One region of the Eubacterium ramulus genome, then DNA from elsewhere that is predicted to be linked to it. Evidence: riboswitches for the same ligand, from Rfam matches in the RefSeq annotation. Region 1 holds a riboswitch; the other holds the start of a gene.
The links. Region 1 has a riboswitch for cobalamin ahead of ACIRUQ_RS12135 (TetR/AcrR family transcriptional regulator). Riboswitches for the same ligand answer to the same signal wherever they lie in the genome.
Positions count from the first base shown of each region.

Region 2: another riboswitch for cobalamin. It lies ahead of ACIRUQ_RS09810 (cadherin-like beta sandwich domain-containing protein); the one in region 1 lies ahead of ACIRUQ_RS12135 (TetR/AcrR family transcriptional regulator).

Region 1 covers NZ_CP173382.1:2,580,291-2,586,594, reverse strand. Annotated here, with positions in the region: gene ACIRUQ_RS12150 (D-2-hydroxyacid dehydrogenase) at 1-937, shown strand, start outside; gene ACIRUQ_RS12145 (2-hydroxyacid dehydrogenase) at 971-1,912, shown strand; gene ACIRUQ_RS12140 (NADP-dependent malic enzyme) at 1,944-3,098, shown strand; cobalamin riboswitch at 3,343-3,551, shown strand; gene ACIRUQ_RS12135 (TetR/AcrR family transcriptional regulator) at 3,690-4,295, shown strand; gene ACIRUQ_RS12130 (cysteine-rich small domain-containing protein) at 4,413-4,694, shown strand; gene ACIRUQ_RS12125 (hypothetical protein) at 4,814-5,233, shown strand; gene ACIRUQ_RS12120 (SAM-dependent methyltransferase) at 5,328-6,304, shown strand, end outside.
Region 2 covers NZ_CP173382.1:2,085,334-2,091,637, forward strand. Annotated here, with positions in the region: gene ACIRUQ_RS09810 (cadherin-like beta sandwich domain-containing protein) at 1-4,184, opposite strand, end outside; cobalamin riboswitch at 4,452-4,630, opposite strand; gene dapF (diaminopimelate epimerase) at 4,763-5,623, opposite strand; gene ACIRUQ_RS09820 (ANTAR domain-containing response regulator) at 5,710-6,258, opposite strand; gene glnA (type I glutamate--ammonia ligase) at 6,278-6,304, opposite strand, start outside.

The DNA.
Region 1 (6,304 bases):
GGTGGTAACAGAAAAACATATAGAGGAGATTGAAAAATGTATTTCTGGTAAGGTATACTGGTGTGGAAGTGAGGAGGAAGCACTGGAGAAAGGATACGATGCAGAGATACTGTTTATATGGGGTGGCAGCGGGAAAATGCCGGAGACATACTGTAAACAGTCCAAAAGGCTGAAATGGATCAATTCTTTTTCAGCTGGTGTGAATCCGATCATGGATGGTTCTATCAGTGAACTTCCGGTGAGACTGACAAATGCAAAAGGTATTCATGGAAAAACGATGGCTCTGACAACTGCAGGCTATATGATCAGCTTTATGAGAAACTCATCCGAGCTGTATCGCAGACAGTTAAAACATGTATGGGATAAGAAATTTGAATGCCAGCCGTTAGAAGCAGAGGGAATGACTGTGGGAATCATCGGAGCCGGTGCAATCGGATGTGAAGTGGCACGGTTATCTAAGGCTCTGGGAATGACGGTGCTTGGGGTAAAGCGCCGCGTGACACCGCTGGAATATTTTGATGAGGTATATTCTGATGATGATTTGGACAAGGTATTGCCGTTATGCGATTTTGTGGTGATTGTAACACCGTTGACCGATGCGACGAGACACATGTTCAACATGGATAAGTTCCGTATAATGAAAAAGACAGCAGTGGTGATCAATATCGCCAGGGGACCGGTTGTAAAGGAAGATGATCTGATTCGGGCTCTTCAGACTGGTGAAATCGGCGGCGCAGCACTGGATGCAGTAGAGGAAGAACCATTGAGCAGCGACAGTCCGTTGTGGGATATGGATAATGTGATTATCACACCGCATTGTGCAGCAGACAGCAAGTTATATATTGACAGAGCCATTGCCCAGTTCTGTGAAAACCTGAAATTGTATGAGGCAGGAAAACCGCTGTTGAACGAAATTGATATGAAGCAGAGATATTAGGCAGAAGAAAAGCCGGAAAGCGAGAAAAGTGATATGAAATTAGTAATTATTGAGCCTCTTGGAGTGGAGAAAGACAAACTTTTGTCTATAGCCCGGAATGCATTAAAGGATTCTGTGGAGATTATTTATTACGATACAAAAACAACAGATACACAGGAACTGATAGAACGCGGAAAAGATGCGGAGATTATCGTGGTAGCAAATAATCCCCTGAATGCGGAAGTTATCAATGGATGTAAAAAATTAAAATTATTATCGGTTGCATTTACCGGTATCGATCATATTGCCATGGATGCATGCAAGGCAAATGGTGTCATTGTATGCAACTGTGCAGGATATTCCACTGCAGCAGTTTCGGATCTTGTATTTGGCATGTTGATTATGTTTTACCGTAATTTGGCGGCCTGTGATGCTGCAACCAGACGGGAAGGTACGAAAGACGGTCTGATCGGCTGTGAACTGGAGGGCAAGAAGTTCGGTGTTGTAGGAACCGGCGCTATTGGAATGAACGTAGCAAGAATTGCGGCAGCTTTTGGCTGTGAGGTGCTTGCGTACAGCCGGACAAAGAAGGAGATGGACAATGTCCGCTATGTGTCACTGGATGAGCTGATGGCAGAGAGTGATATCATCTCCTTACATGTGCCGTCAAATGCAGAGACAAAAGGTCTGATCAGTGCAGAGAAGATTGCCCTGATGAAACCCAATGCTGTACTGATCAATACAGCGAGAGGACCGGTTCTCGACAGTCAGGCACTGGCAGATGCATTAAATAATGACAAGATTGCAGGCGCTTGCATTGATGTGTTTGAGACAGAACCGCCAATTGCAAAGACACATCCGCTTGTGAATGCAAAACATACCATTTTGACACCACATGTGGCTTTTGCAAGTAAGGAAGCTATGGTGAAACGGGCAATAATTGTATTTGACAATGTAGTGAAATATTTGAATGGAACACCGCAGAATATAATGTAGGATTGCTGGTGGTAAAAAAAGGAACACAGATATGACGATCAATGAAAAAGCACTCAAATTACATGAAGAGTGGAAAGGAAAACTAGAAATCAGTTCAAAAACCCCGGTAAAGACACGGGAAGATTTAGCAATTGCATATACACCGGGTGTAGCAGAACCTTGTAAAAAAATAGCAGAAAATGAAGAGGAAGTATACCGCTATACGATGAAAGGCAATACGATCGCAGTTGTATCAGATGGAAGTGCGGTGCTCGGTCTTGGAAATATCGGTGCAAAAGCAGCTATGCCGGTAATGGAAGGAAAAGCAGTATTGTTTAAAGAATTTGGTGGTGTAAATGCGATTCCAATCTGTCTGGATACACAGGATACAGAGGAAATCATCCGTATTGTAAAAGCACTTTCACCGGGATTTGGCGGTATCAATCTGGAAGATATTTCCGCACCGCGTTGTTTTGAAATTGAGGAACGACTGAAACAGGAACTGGACATTCCGGTATTTCATGACGATCAGCACGGAACAGCGATTGTGGTGCTGGCAGGTATCATTAATGCGCTAAAGGTGGTCGGAAAACAGAAAGAGAAGTGTAAAATTGTTGTAAACGGAGCAGGTTCAGCAGGTATTGCCATTACAAAATTGCTGTTGCTCTATGGTTTTCCAGAGATCACCATGTGTGATATTAACGGTATAATCAACAGCCATTCTGCGAATCTGAACTGGATGCAGAAAGAAATGCAGAAGGTGACGAATCTGGAAGATAGGACGGGTACACTGGCAGATGCACTGAAAGGCGCGGATATCTTTGTCGGTGTATCAGCACCAAACATTGTGACCGCAGAAATGGTTGCAGGTATGAACAAAGATGCCATTCTTTTTGCCATGGCAAATCCGGTACCGGAAATTATGCCGGATGTGGCAAAAGCGGCAGGTGCAAGAGTTGTTGGAACGGGACGAAGTGATTTCCCGAATCAGGTAAACAATGTGGTGGTTTTTCCAGGGATCTTTAAAGGTGCATTGGAAAGCCGGGCCACAAAGATCACAGATGAGATGAAGCTGATTGCAGCGAATGCGGTGGCAGGACTTGTGGCAGAGGAAGATCTTTCCGAGGATAATATTTTGCCGGAAGCTTTCGATGAGCGTGTGGCAGAAGCTGTCAGTGCTGCTGTAAAAGCTTGTGTAAAACATTGATTACAGTAAAATAAGTGAAAACTTTCAAACCCTCTCCAAAATAAAATTAAAAAGAAGCTACTCTGAATATATCATCAACTATCATGTCAGGGTGGCTTCTTTGTGTATTTTGGAAAAACATCAGATGTAACAGTAACCAATCGGAAACTTTTTTTCAACCATGGATTGACTTTTTATGAGCTATTCTGTATACTATAAGCATCTGAATAGAACATTTAAGTGTCATGTATTTTGTATTGATACAGAACTGTGGGTATGAGTCAGTTCAAAGCAATGAAGCGGAAATACGTGAAGAATAGTGAATCCGGTCAGAATCCGGAACGGTACCGCCACTGTATGCATGGAGGCGCTGCATGAGACGAAAGTCAGTCATTGGGAACAATCCTGAGAAGGCAATGCAGAGACGCTGTTGATATGTAAGTCAGGAGACCTGCTTAAATGGAAATGCTTATTCATTTTCGGAATTGGAATGAATGGGTTTAGTATGTATGTTTTGCAGAAAATCGGCTGCGGCAGTCTGAAATGGCTTGCCGCAGTTTTTATTTGCAAAATTCAATTCCTGGAGAAGAATTTTTAGTCAGGAGGGCAAGTATGAAACGAAACGAAAAACCAATGAAAGAACGAATACTGGAAGAAGCGTTACAGCTTTTTTCACAGAATGGGTACACCGGAACCTCAATGAATGACATTGCAGCAAAATTAGGAGTGACAAAAGCTGCATTGTACAAACATTATAAGAGTAAACAGGAAATTCTGGACAGCATTGTCGAGAAAGCATCCGAGTATGGTCTGCCGGAGGAACAACAGGGTGAGGATTTTCTAAGTGAAAGACAGGTATCTTATGATGATATCAAGACATATACGAAGGAACAATTTTCTTATTGGACCAGCGAAGAATTCCCAAGTTGTTTCCGGAGAGTGCTGACGCTGGAGCAGTACCGCGATCCGCGGATGGCAAATCTCTATCAGAGATATCTGGCAAAAGGGCCGGTGTCTTATATGGAGCCGATTTTTGAGCAGCTGACCAAAGACAGCCAGAAGGCACGACAACTTGTACTGGACTTTTACGGGCCGATTTTTCTGCTTTACAGTATTTATGACGGAGCAGAGGAGAAGGAGAGTGTGGTGGATATTCTGGATCGTCATGTGGACAGTTTTTCCCAGATATTTCAGCAGAAAGCAACCGCAGTAAAATAACGTGCGACGGATCTGGTTTGTATAAGCAGCAGATTCGTTTGACTTGAATTTAAATTGATAGAAAAAGAGTGGGAAAATAGATAAGTTTCATTATTAAGTATCATGTAGGAGGTTATTATGAAGAAAGAAGGATTTGATTTTTTTCAGAATCGTGCATGTGAGTATTTCCCATGTCACAAAGGGGTTGCAGATGAGGATTTTAACTGTCTGTTCTGTTATTGTCCGCTGTATCTGCTGGGCGATGAGTGCGGAGGCAATTTTGAGTATCTGCCAAATGGTATTAAAAATTGTTCCAACTGCACGCTTCCTCATTGCAGAGAAGGATATGCACATGTGATGAACAAATATCTGTTGATCGCAGAACGGATCCGCAAAAAGCCAAGATGTATGGAGGCCTGATTATTTTCAATTCTTTTGTGAAACAAACATGAAGAGTCTGTGTTTTTCGATGGAAGAACACAGATTTTTCTTTTTGTGCATATGTTGTGATAAGAAATAGATTTCTTTTGGAGTGTAATATGAATTTCGGACAGGAAAGATATTCATGGATGGAACAGGATCCGTACACTGGGGATAAAATGCCCTTTTATATGACATATCCCATGCAGAATACGCTATTTGAGGAGACGGAATATGAGAAGGATTGCAGGCGGATGCAGGAACTGTATCCGAGGGACGCGCGGCAGATTCAGAGTCTGGTAGACCGGGAGTGTGACCGGATGGAATATGAAGGCAGCATGATGTATGATCGTTATCCGGACCGGCTGATGCTGGAAATGCTCTGCAGGAAAATATACCGGGAGCTGAATCCGGATCATATAGACGAGGAGGGACGGCTTCAGGTAGAGGAACGTTATTTTCATCTGATCCAGGTGATGCTGATGCAGGAAATGTATCGAAGAAGATGCAGGCATTATCGGTGTCGGAGATGGTATTAGGGCTTGTATGACGCAAAAAGATACCCTATAATTAGCACAGTAGAAACTCTTGTAGCGAATACCATGGATAATAACGATAGAAAAGAGATATATTATGATAAATGAATGGAAAGAGATACTGGCGGACTGTATGGATCAACATCTGGCAAAAATCATCATCAGTGGTCCGCGGAAAAAAGATAGTGTAAGAAAGATTGAAATCCGTCCGGTGCTGCTGAAGGAGCAGTTGGTGTTTCAGGCAAGTGCCTATACGGAAAAACAGGTGCAGCACTATAATCTGACAGAGGAAGAAGTGTATGAAAAGGTGGCGGGCTGGATGGAAGGATTTCGGCAATTGGAAGTCCTTCATCCGAAAAAACAGGTGCAGGTTCTGGTCAGTAAAAAAGGTAAACGGACGGTGCGCCAGCTTAAGAGCGGCTGCCCGGTGCCTGCTGCCCCACTGGAGCATAACCGCCGGAAAAAATATATTTTGGATCCGGATATTCCGGTACCGTTTCTGCATGACCTTGGGGTGCAGACAAAAGAAGGGAAAATTGTTCATTCCAGATATGATAAGTTTCGCCAGATGAACCGTTTCTTAGAATTTATTGAAGATATTGTTCCGGAGCTTCCAAAAGACAGGGAATCTGTTATTATAGATTTCGGATGTGGAAAATCCTATCTGACATTTGCCATGTATTATTATCTGCATGAGTTGAAACACTATGATGTAAGGATCATCGGGCTGGATCTCAAGGCAGATGTAATCGTACACTGCCAGCAGCTGGCAGAGGATTACGGCTATGAGAAGCTGACATTTTTGACTGGTGATATCGCGGATTATGACGGCGTGGATCATGTGGACATGGTGGTGACGCTGCATGCCTGTGATACGGCGACCGATTATGCTCTGGATAAAGCAGTGCGCTGGGGAGCAAAGGTCATTTTGTCTGTACCATGTTGTCAGCATGAGGTAAATCGTCAGATTGAAAATGAGTTGCTGCAGCCGGTGTTGAAATACGGGCTGATCAAAGAGCGGATGTCTGCGCTGCTGACAGATGCCATCCGGGCAAATTTGTTGGAGGAGGCTGG
Region 2 (6,304 bases), 490 kb from region 1:
AGCTTCTCACTCTCAGCTGCTTTATCCAGTGTAATGTTCAGTACAGAAGACTCAGCCAGTGTGATCTTGTCTGTCTTTCCTACATAACCGTCACAGGATGCGGTCCATGTATACTCTGTGCCCGGGAACATTTTAAATCTTCCATTTTCCGGATATACACGCTCGTTGTTTGCTGTGTACAGGCAGACCAGTGCATTTGCCGGCTCTGTCTTCGTTTCCAGATATACTGCTTCTACACGGTTGATCGTAACATTGTAGATAATCGGATTCTCGGAACCGTTATTTACCTTCACTGCTACTTTATTCTCACCGTTTTTGAGTGCCAGTGTGTAAACACCGCCTTTGGCACTTTCGCCATTAAACAGAACATCGGAGTCCTCCGGCTTACTGCTGTATGCCGGATCTACTGCTGCAAAAGTAACAGAAGAAACATCGTCTAATACATCCACGGAATACTCGGTTGTCTTATAAGAGAATTTAGGTGTAAATGCAATGGCATCACCATTCTGATCCGTTAATGTCAGATTTTTTAAGATTCCGTTGCGTTTTACATGAATGACATAATGTTCTTCTGCGTCACCCTTTGTCACAGTCATGTAAATATCATTGCCTTTTCCGCTGGCTTCAATCAGTTTATCATTGAACCAGATATAGGAATTATTTGCGCTGCCGGCCTGTGTAACTTCTCTGCCATCCTGACTGATGTAACGGAATGAATATTTTACCTCATTATCACTGTTTGCACCGGAAGCAAGGAGCGGTTTGAAGCCAACACTGTCACTGTCAGAATCTACAAAAAATGTTACTTCGCCTTTCTGATCAAAAGCCTGGTTTCCGGATATTCCGGACACTGCCAATGCACTTATTAACTCATGTTTCTCCGGAATTTCTTCCAGAGCAACGCTGCGGATTCCGGATACTTTTCCATCTTCCTGTTTCAGCAGCATATATACTTTGTATCCTGCTTTTGTCAGATCTGTCAGTTCTAACGTATTTGCGCCCTCAACTGCATCTGCACTCTTACCATCTTTCTGAATGGTTGCTGCGTCCGGGGCTGCTTTATCCGCTTTCTGTACCAGGTAATATAAAGTACCTGCTTTGTTTGCTGTTACATTAATCTTTGCACTGTTGTCTGTACGCTCAGCTACTGCATCATCCGCAATTGTCAGAACCGGCAGTGCACCGTTTGTGTAAACGGTTACGAGATAATCTCTTGTCTGTGTACCATCTGCGGATGTCAGAGTCAGTTTTACCGTTGCTGAAGTAGCAACTCCTGCAGTGTAATCAGAAAAATCGACGCAGATATTGCGATCGCCTTTATAGTTAGTTCTTATATTAATGCTGTCGCCTTCTGCTTTGTTTCTTACACCGCTGACAGCGGTTGCAGTCAGAACATCTGTACTGTTTGTCCAATTTACCCAGATATATGCAGAACGGATACTGGATGCAAGCGTAAGACCTGCGGAATAATTTGTCTGAACCGGATCAAACGCGGAATCCATGGTAAATACTTTTCCCATGCCGGCATTTGGATTGTCGGTAATGTTCATGCTGCTTAATGTCGGTCCACGGTAGATTACAAAGTTGTATACTCTTGTGGACTCACCTTTGATCAGCTGTACTTCTACCGGTGTTGTATCACCGGTCAATGTAATATCCTGTTTTGCACCCGGAACACTATTGATACGTACTTCTGTACCTGCATTAGCGGTCAGGTTCATCGTAACTTTTGATGTATTCAGATCTACATTTACCGTATGATCTGCAACACTTCCTGCAAAATCGTTGCCGCCATCTATGACTGCATTGCCGCCTGTCACTTCCACGTCGGTCAGATAGGATTCTGCACGTTTGAGTGCAAACTGCCATGCGGAATCATTTTTCAGGTAAATGGTTCCATCGCTGTCGGCTACCGCACTTGCGATACAGTACTGCTCATGGCTCGGATTGTAGAATAATCCACTCTCCGGATCCGCTTCTGTCATACCTGGCTTATCTTTTACCATGTACAGAGAACCTTTTGCACTGTTTACCAGGAAGTATACATATACATATCCGGTCTCTTCTTCATAGCCGTTGATGATCAGTCCGGATGTCTGGCAATATGCAAAATCAGATTTGGTCGGAACCAGATAAGCTTTGCTCATGGCACCTGTCTCCGGATTGATATCCGCTACCAGGATAGACGCTCCATCCTCACCAAAACCACTGCCACCGGAAATACCGATGTAGAGACGGTTGTTGTAAATAGCCGGTGTACAGGTACTTGCACCGCCATAATATAACGGCTCGATCAGGTTATCCAGATCTACTTTTCCATCTGCTGCCAGGTTGTAGGAATACAGATATCCGCTCTGTGTAGAGAAGTAGATTCTTCCGTTATAATAGGAAACATCACTTCTTACTTTGTCTGCTTTTGTCTGGATCCGCTGTACGGTCACACCGGTATTTTTATCCATGACCATCAGTGCGCCGCCTGCGTCTACGGCAAATACATAGTTGTCATTTGTCCATGCGCCGGCCCACCAGTAACCTTTCGTACTGTAATTGGTCCATAACGGTGTCTTCATTTCGGTCTGGTTGGACGGATCTTCATCAGTCGCTGTCAGACACACAAAATCGCCCATCTGGAAACCTACATAAATCCTTCCGTTCTCATAACGGATCGGGCTGTTGCAGGCACCGGTTCTTCCTTTATAACACCAGAGAGATTCCAGTGTGGAAGCGTTGAAGCACTGGATACCGCCGCCCAGCGGAACGAAGATCATTCCGTCTGCATAGGTAACCGGAATCAGGTTGAATCCTGCATTCATGAAACAGTCGCTGCTCTTTAAGACTTCACCTGTCTCTTTGTCCAGCATATATAATTTACCGCCGGACTGTGTATATACCTTGTTATCTACGATAACCGGTGTACTTCCGCTGGAAGGCGATACAGATGTACCCATCTGACGCTCCCATTTTACTTCGATACTTTCTTTTGTAATAGGAGTTTTTGCATTGATAACGGACTGATTGTTGGAGTCTGCACGGAATCCCGGATACTCTGCTTTCAGCTGTGGAAGTTTTTCACCTTCAGCGGCTTTGTCCAGTGTGATATCCAGTGTGGACGCTTCTGTCAGAGTGATCTTATCTGTTTTTCCCACATATCCTTCACAGGATGCAGTCCATGTATACTCTGTATTCGGAGCGAGATAGTATTTACCATTATCCTGATAAATACGCTCACCCTTGTCAGTATACAGACACACCTGTGCGTTTGCCGGCTCTACATTCACATCAAGAGTAGCGGATGCTGCTTTTGTGATCGTCAGTGTATATTCGTCTGCGCTTGCTGCGCCATTGTTTGGTTTGATCGTAACGACGTTCTCACCGTCTGCCACATCCAGCTTATATGTACCGTCTGCGGATGCTGTTCCGTTGAACAGAATCTCGGATTCCTCCGGATTCTGTAACTCTACCGGATCGATTGCTTTGATCGTTACATTTGATACATTGTCCAGTACCTGTGCTGTATAAGCAGTCTTTTTGGAAGAAAAAGACGGACTGATGGAAACTGCATTTCCGTTATGATCTGTCATGGACAGACCGGATAGTTTTGCAGATCGCACTACATGGATAACATACGTTTCAGTCACATCTCCCTTGGTTACTGTGAGACTCAGATCATTTCCTTTTCCGCTCACTCCCAGGAAGGCCTGGTCAAATCGCACATATACGTTACGTGCCGTATCTTCTTTTGTAAACTCTTTTCCATCCAGATCGATATACTTGAATGTATATTTCATGGACGGATCTTTGGAAGCTTCTGAATTCAGCACCGGCTTCATGGACAGATACGTTGCACTTGTATCTGCCGGAATAGTTACCTCGCCGTTTTCAAAAGCTTTTTCGCCGGAAATACCGGACACCAGGACACCACTCAGAAAATCATGTGTCTCTGAAACAGCCGTCGTATCTGTTTCTGTGGAAGCAACATCGGAAGTATACAGATCAGCATTCTGTCCTCCCTGTGCTTTTGTATTTTCATCTGAATCAATCTGTTGTGTTTCAGCATCTTCTGCCGAAACGGTCTGCTGTGTCGCAATCGCCGCATCGCTTACTGTGGTGGCTGCAGCGGGTACTACACAAGTGTTTACCGCAACAGCACAGCTCAGTAAGAGCGCAAGCCATCGTTTTCTCATATCTACGTTCCTCCTCCTTATTGCAGCGTGCTTCTGTCCATGCTTGGATTCTGCACGCAATTTGCCTGTTGCCTTTTAAACCGGTCCCCCTTCCGTATCATATTTAAAAAGCCAGGTATACCCCATCCGTTCACAGCTTTTCAGAAAAAAATGTTATGCTAATTCACGATCTCTGCGATACATTTTTTATAAAAAATCCAGATTTTCACCCCATTTTTCCTGATTTTTTGAAAAAAAATAAACATCCGTTTATGCCATCGGATATGTGTAGTATCTATACGCAATTGACTGTATTCTGACTAAGAGTTCATACCTACTTGCTGTCCCTTCCCAGTTTCCCAGTGGATCTGACAGTGTTCGTTCTCATTACAGCGGGGATAAGCCGTGCCGGAATCTAACCGGACTTCCAGAAAAATATCTATTTCACAACTGCATATTCCTGTATTCTTTTCTGTTTTTTATCATATCCTATGCACCATATTCTGTCAATGGATTTGCCGCTATTTTTCAGCAAAAAAACGATTTATCTGAACTTCCAAAAGTTATCTTTGGTATTTTTTCACAATTATAAACGCAATTTATCCAAACTTCCCATGGCAGATTTCCTCTGCCGGTCCTGTCAGATAAAGGTGCCCATGACGTCTGTCATATTGTACCAGAAGCTCTCCCCCGGTCATTCTTACCAGCACGGATGCACCGCATTTTTTCTGCCGCATGGCAGCTGCCACCGCTGCGCAGGCTCCGGTTCCACAAGCAAAGGTTTCACCGCAGCCCCGTTCCCAGACCCGCATCCACAGATGCTCTGCATCCTGTACCCAGACAACTTCCACATTCACCCCTTCCGGAAATATCTCCTCATTTCCAATAACGGTTCCTTCCTGTTTTAACGGGAACTGCATCATTGCTTCCCTACTTTCCACAAACAGTACACAGTGCGGATTTCCCATGGATACACAAACCGGCCGGAACAACAAAAAACGGGCAGATATGTGCTCCGGCACAAAATCCGGGGTTCCCATATCCACCCGAACTGAGCATATCCTGTCCGTTTCTTCCTTTTTTATCAGCTGCAGACGGTACAATCCTGCATCCGTCTCGATCAGCAGATTCACTTTTTCTGTTTTTCCATGATCATACACATATTTGCCCAGACAGCGGATGCCATTGCCGCACATTCTTGCCTGGCTTCCATCCGCATTGTACAGTTTCATCCGAAAATCTGCCTGTGGATGTCCCGCATTGCACACACAGATAACACCATCGGCTCCGATACCGCGGTGCCGGTCACAGAAATGTCTTACCAGCTCCGGCGACAGCTCACTTTCCTCACAGCAATGCTTTTCTGTTTCAAAGTCCTCTCTGCCGTTTTTCTGTCTGTGATCCGTATCATCAAGAATGATAAAATCATTTCCCAGACCATGCATTTTCACAAATTCCATGTGCATACTCCACATATCCTGTCTGGATATTATATGTATGACACTGCACATTTGTGCAATTTCTCTTTTTTACAACTTCAGACAAGTTACGAATCCAGCATACCGAGGATCATCTGTGCCGTCTCGGTAAAACTGGTTCCATTGTCCATACTCGTCTTCTGCAGATAACGATGGGCCTCTTCCTCCGTCATCTGATTTCGCTCCATCAAAATGGCCTTTGCTCGATCCACCAGCTCCTGCTCTTCTTTTGTACGCTTCCGCGGAGCATTCCGCCGCTTCCGGCGTTTCCGTTCCAGATTGTAAGATACCATTTCCACCGTGGACAGCAATTCATGGATTTTCAACGGCACAGACAGACCGACGATACCTGGCGTACCGTTCTCGTTCCACTGATCCTTTGTGGAAATAACGATCATCTCAAACCCCGGCGGCAGACATTCCGCCAGTTCCTGATAAATCATATCTGACAATTTATAAGTGCAAAGCACAAGTCCGTCCTGCAGACCGTTTGCTTCCTGAATAACCTGTGCACCGTTGGTACAGACACAGACCACCTGATAGCCGTTTCTGACGAGTACATTTTTTATATTTTTCCCGTTTTCCACTTTCGGGAATGCAACAATTATCCTTGTCAAAACTCAACCGTCCACCTTTTTAAAATTTGTCGAGATATGTGTCCAC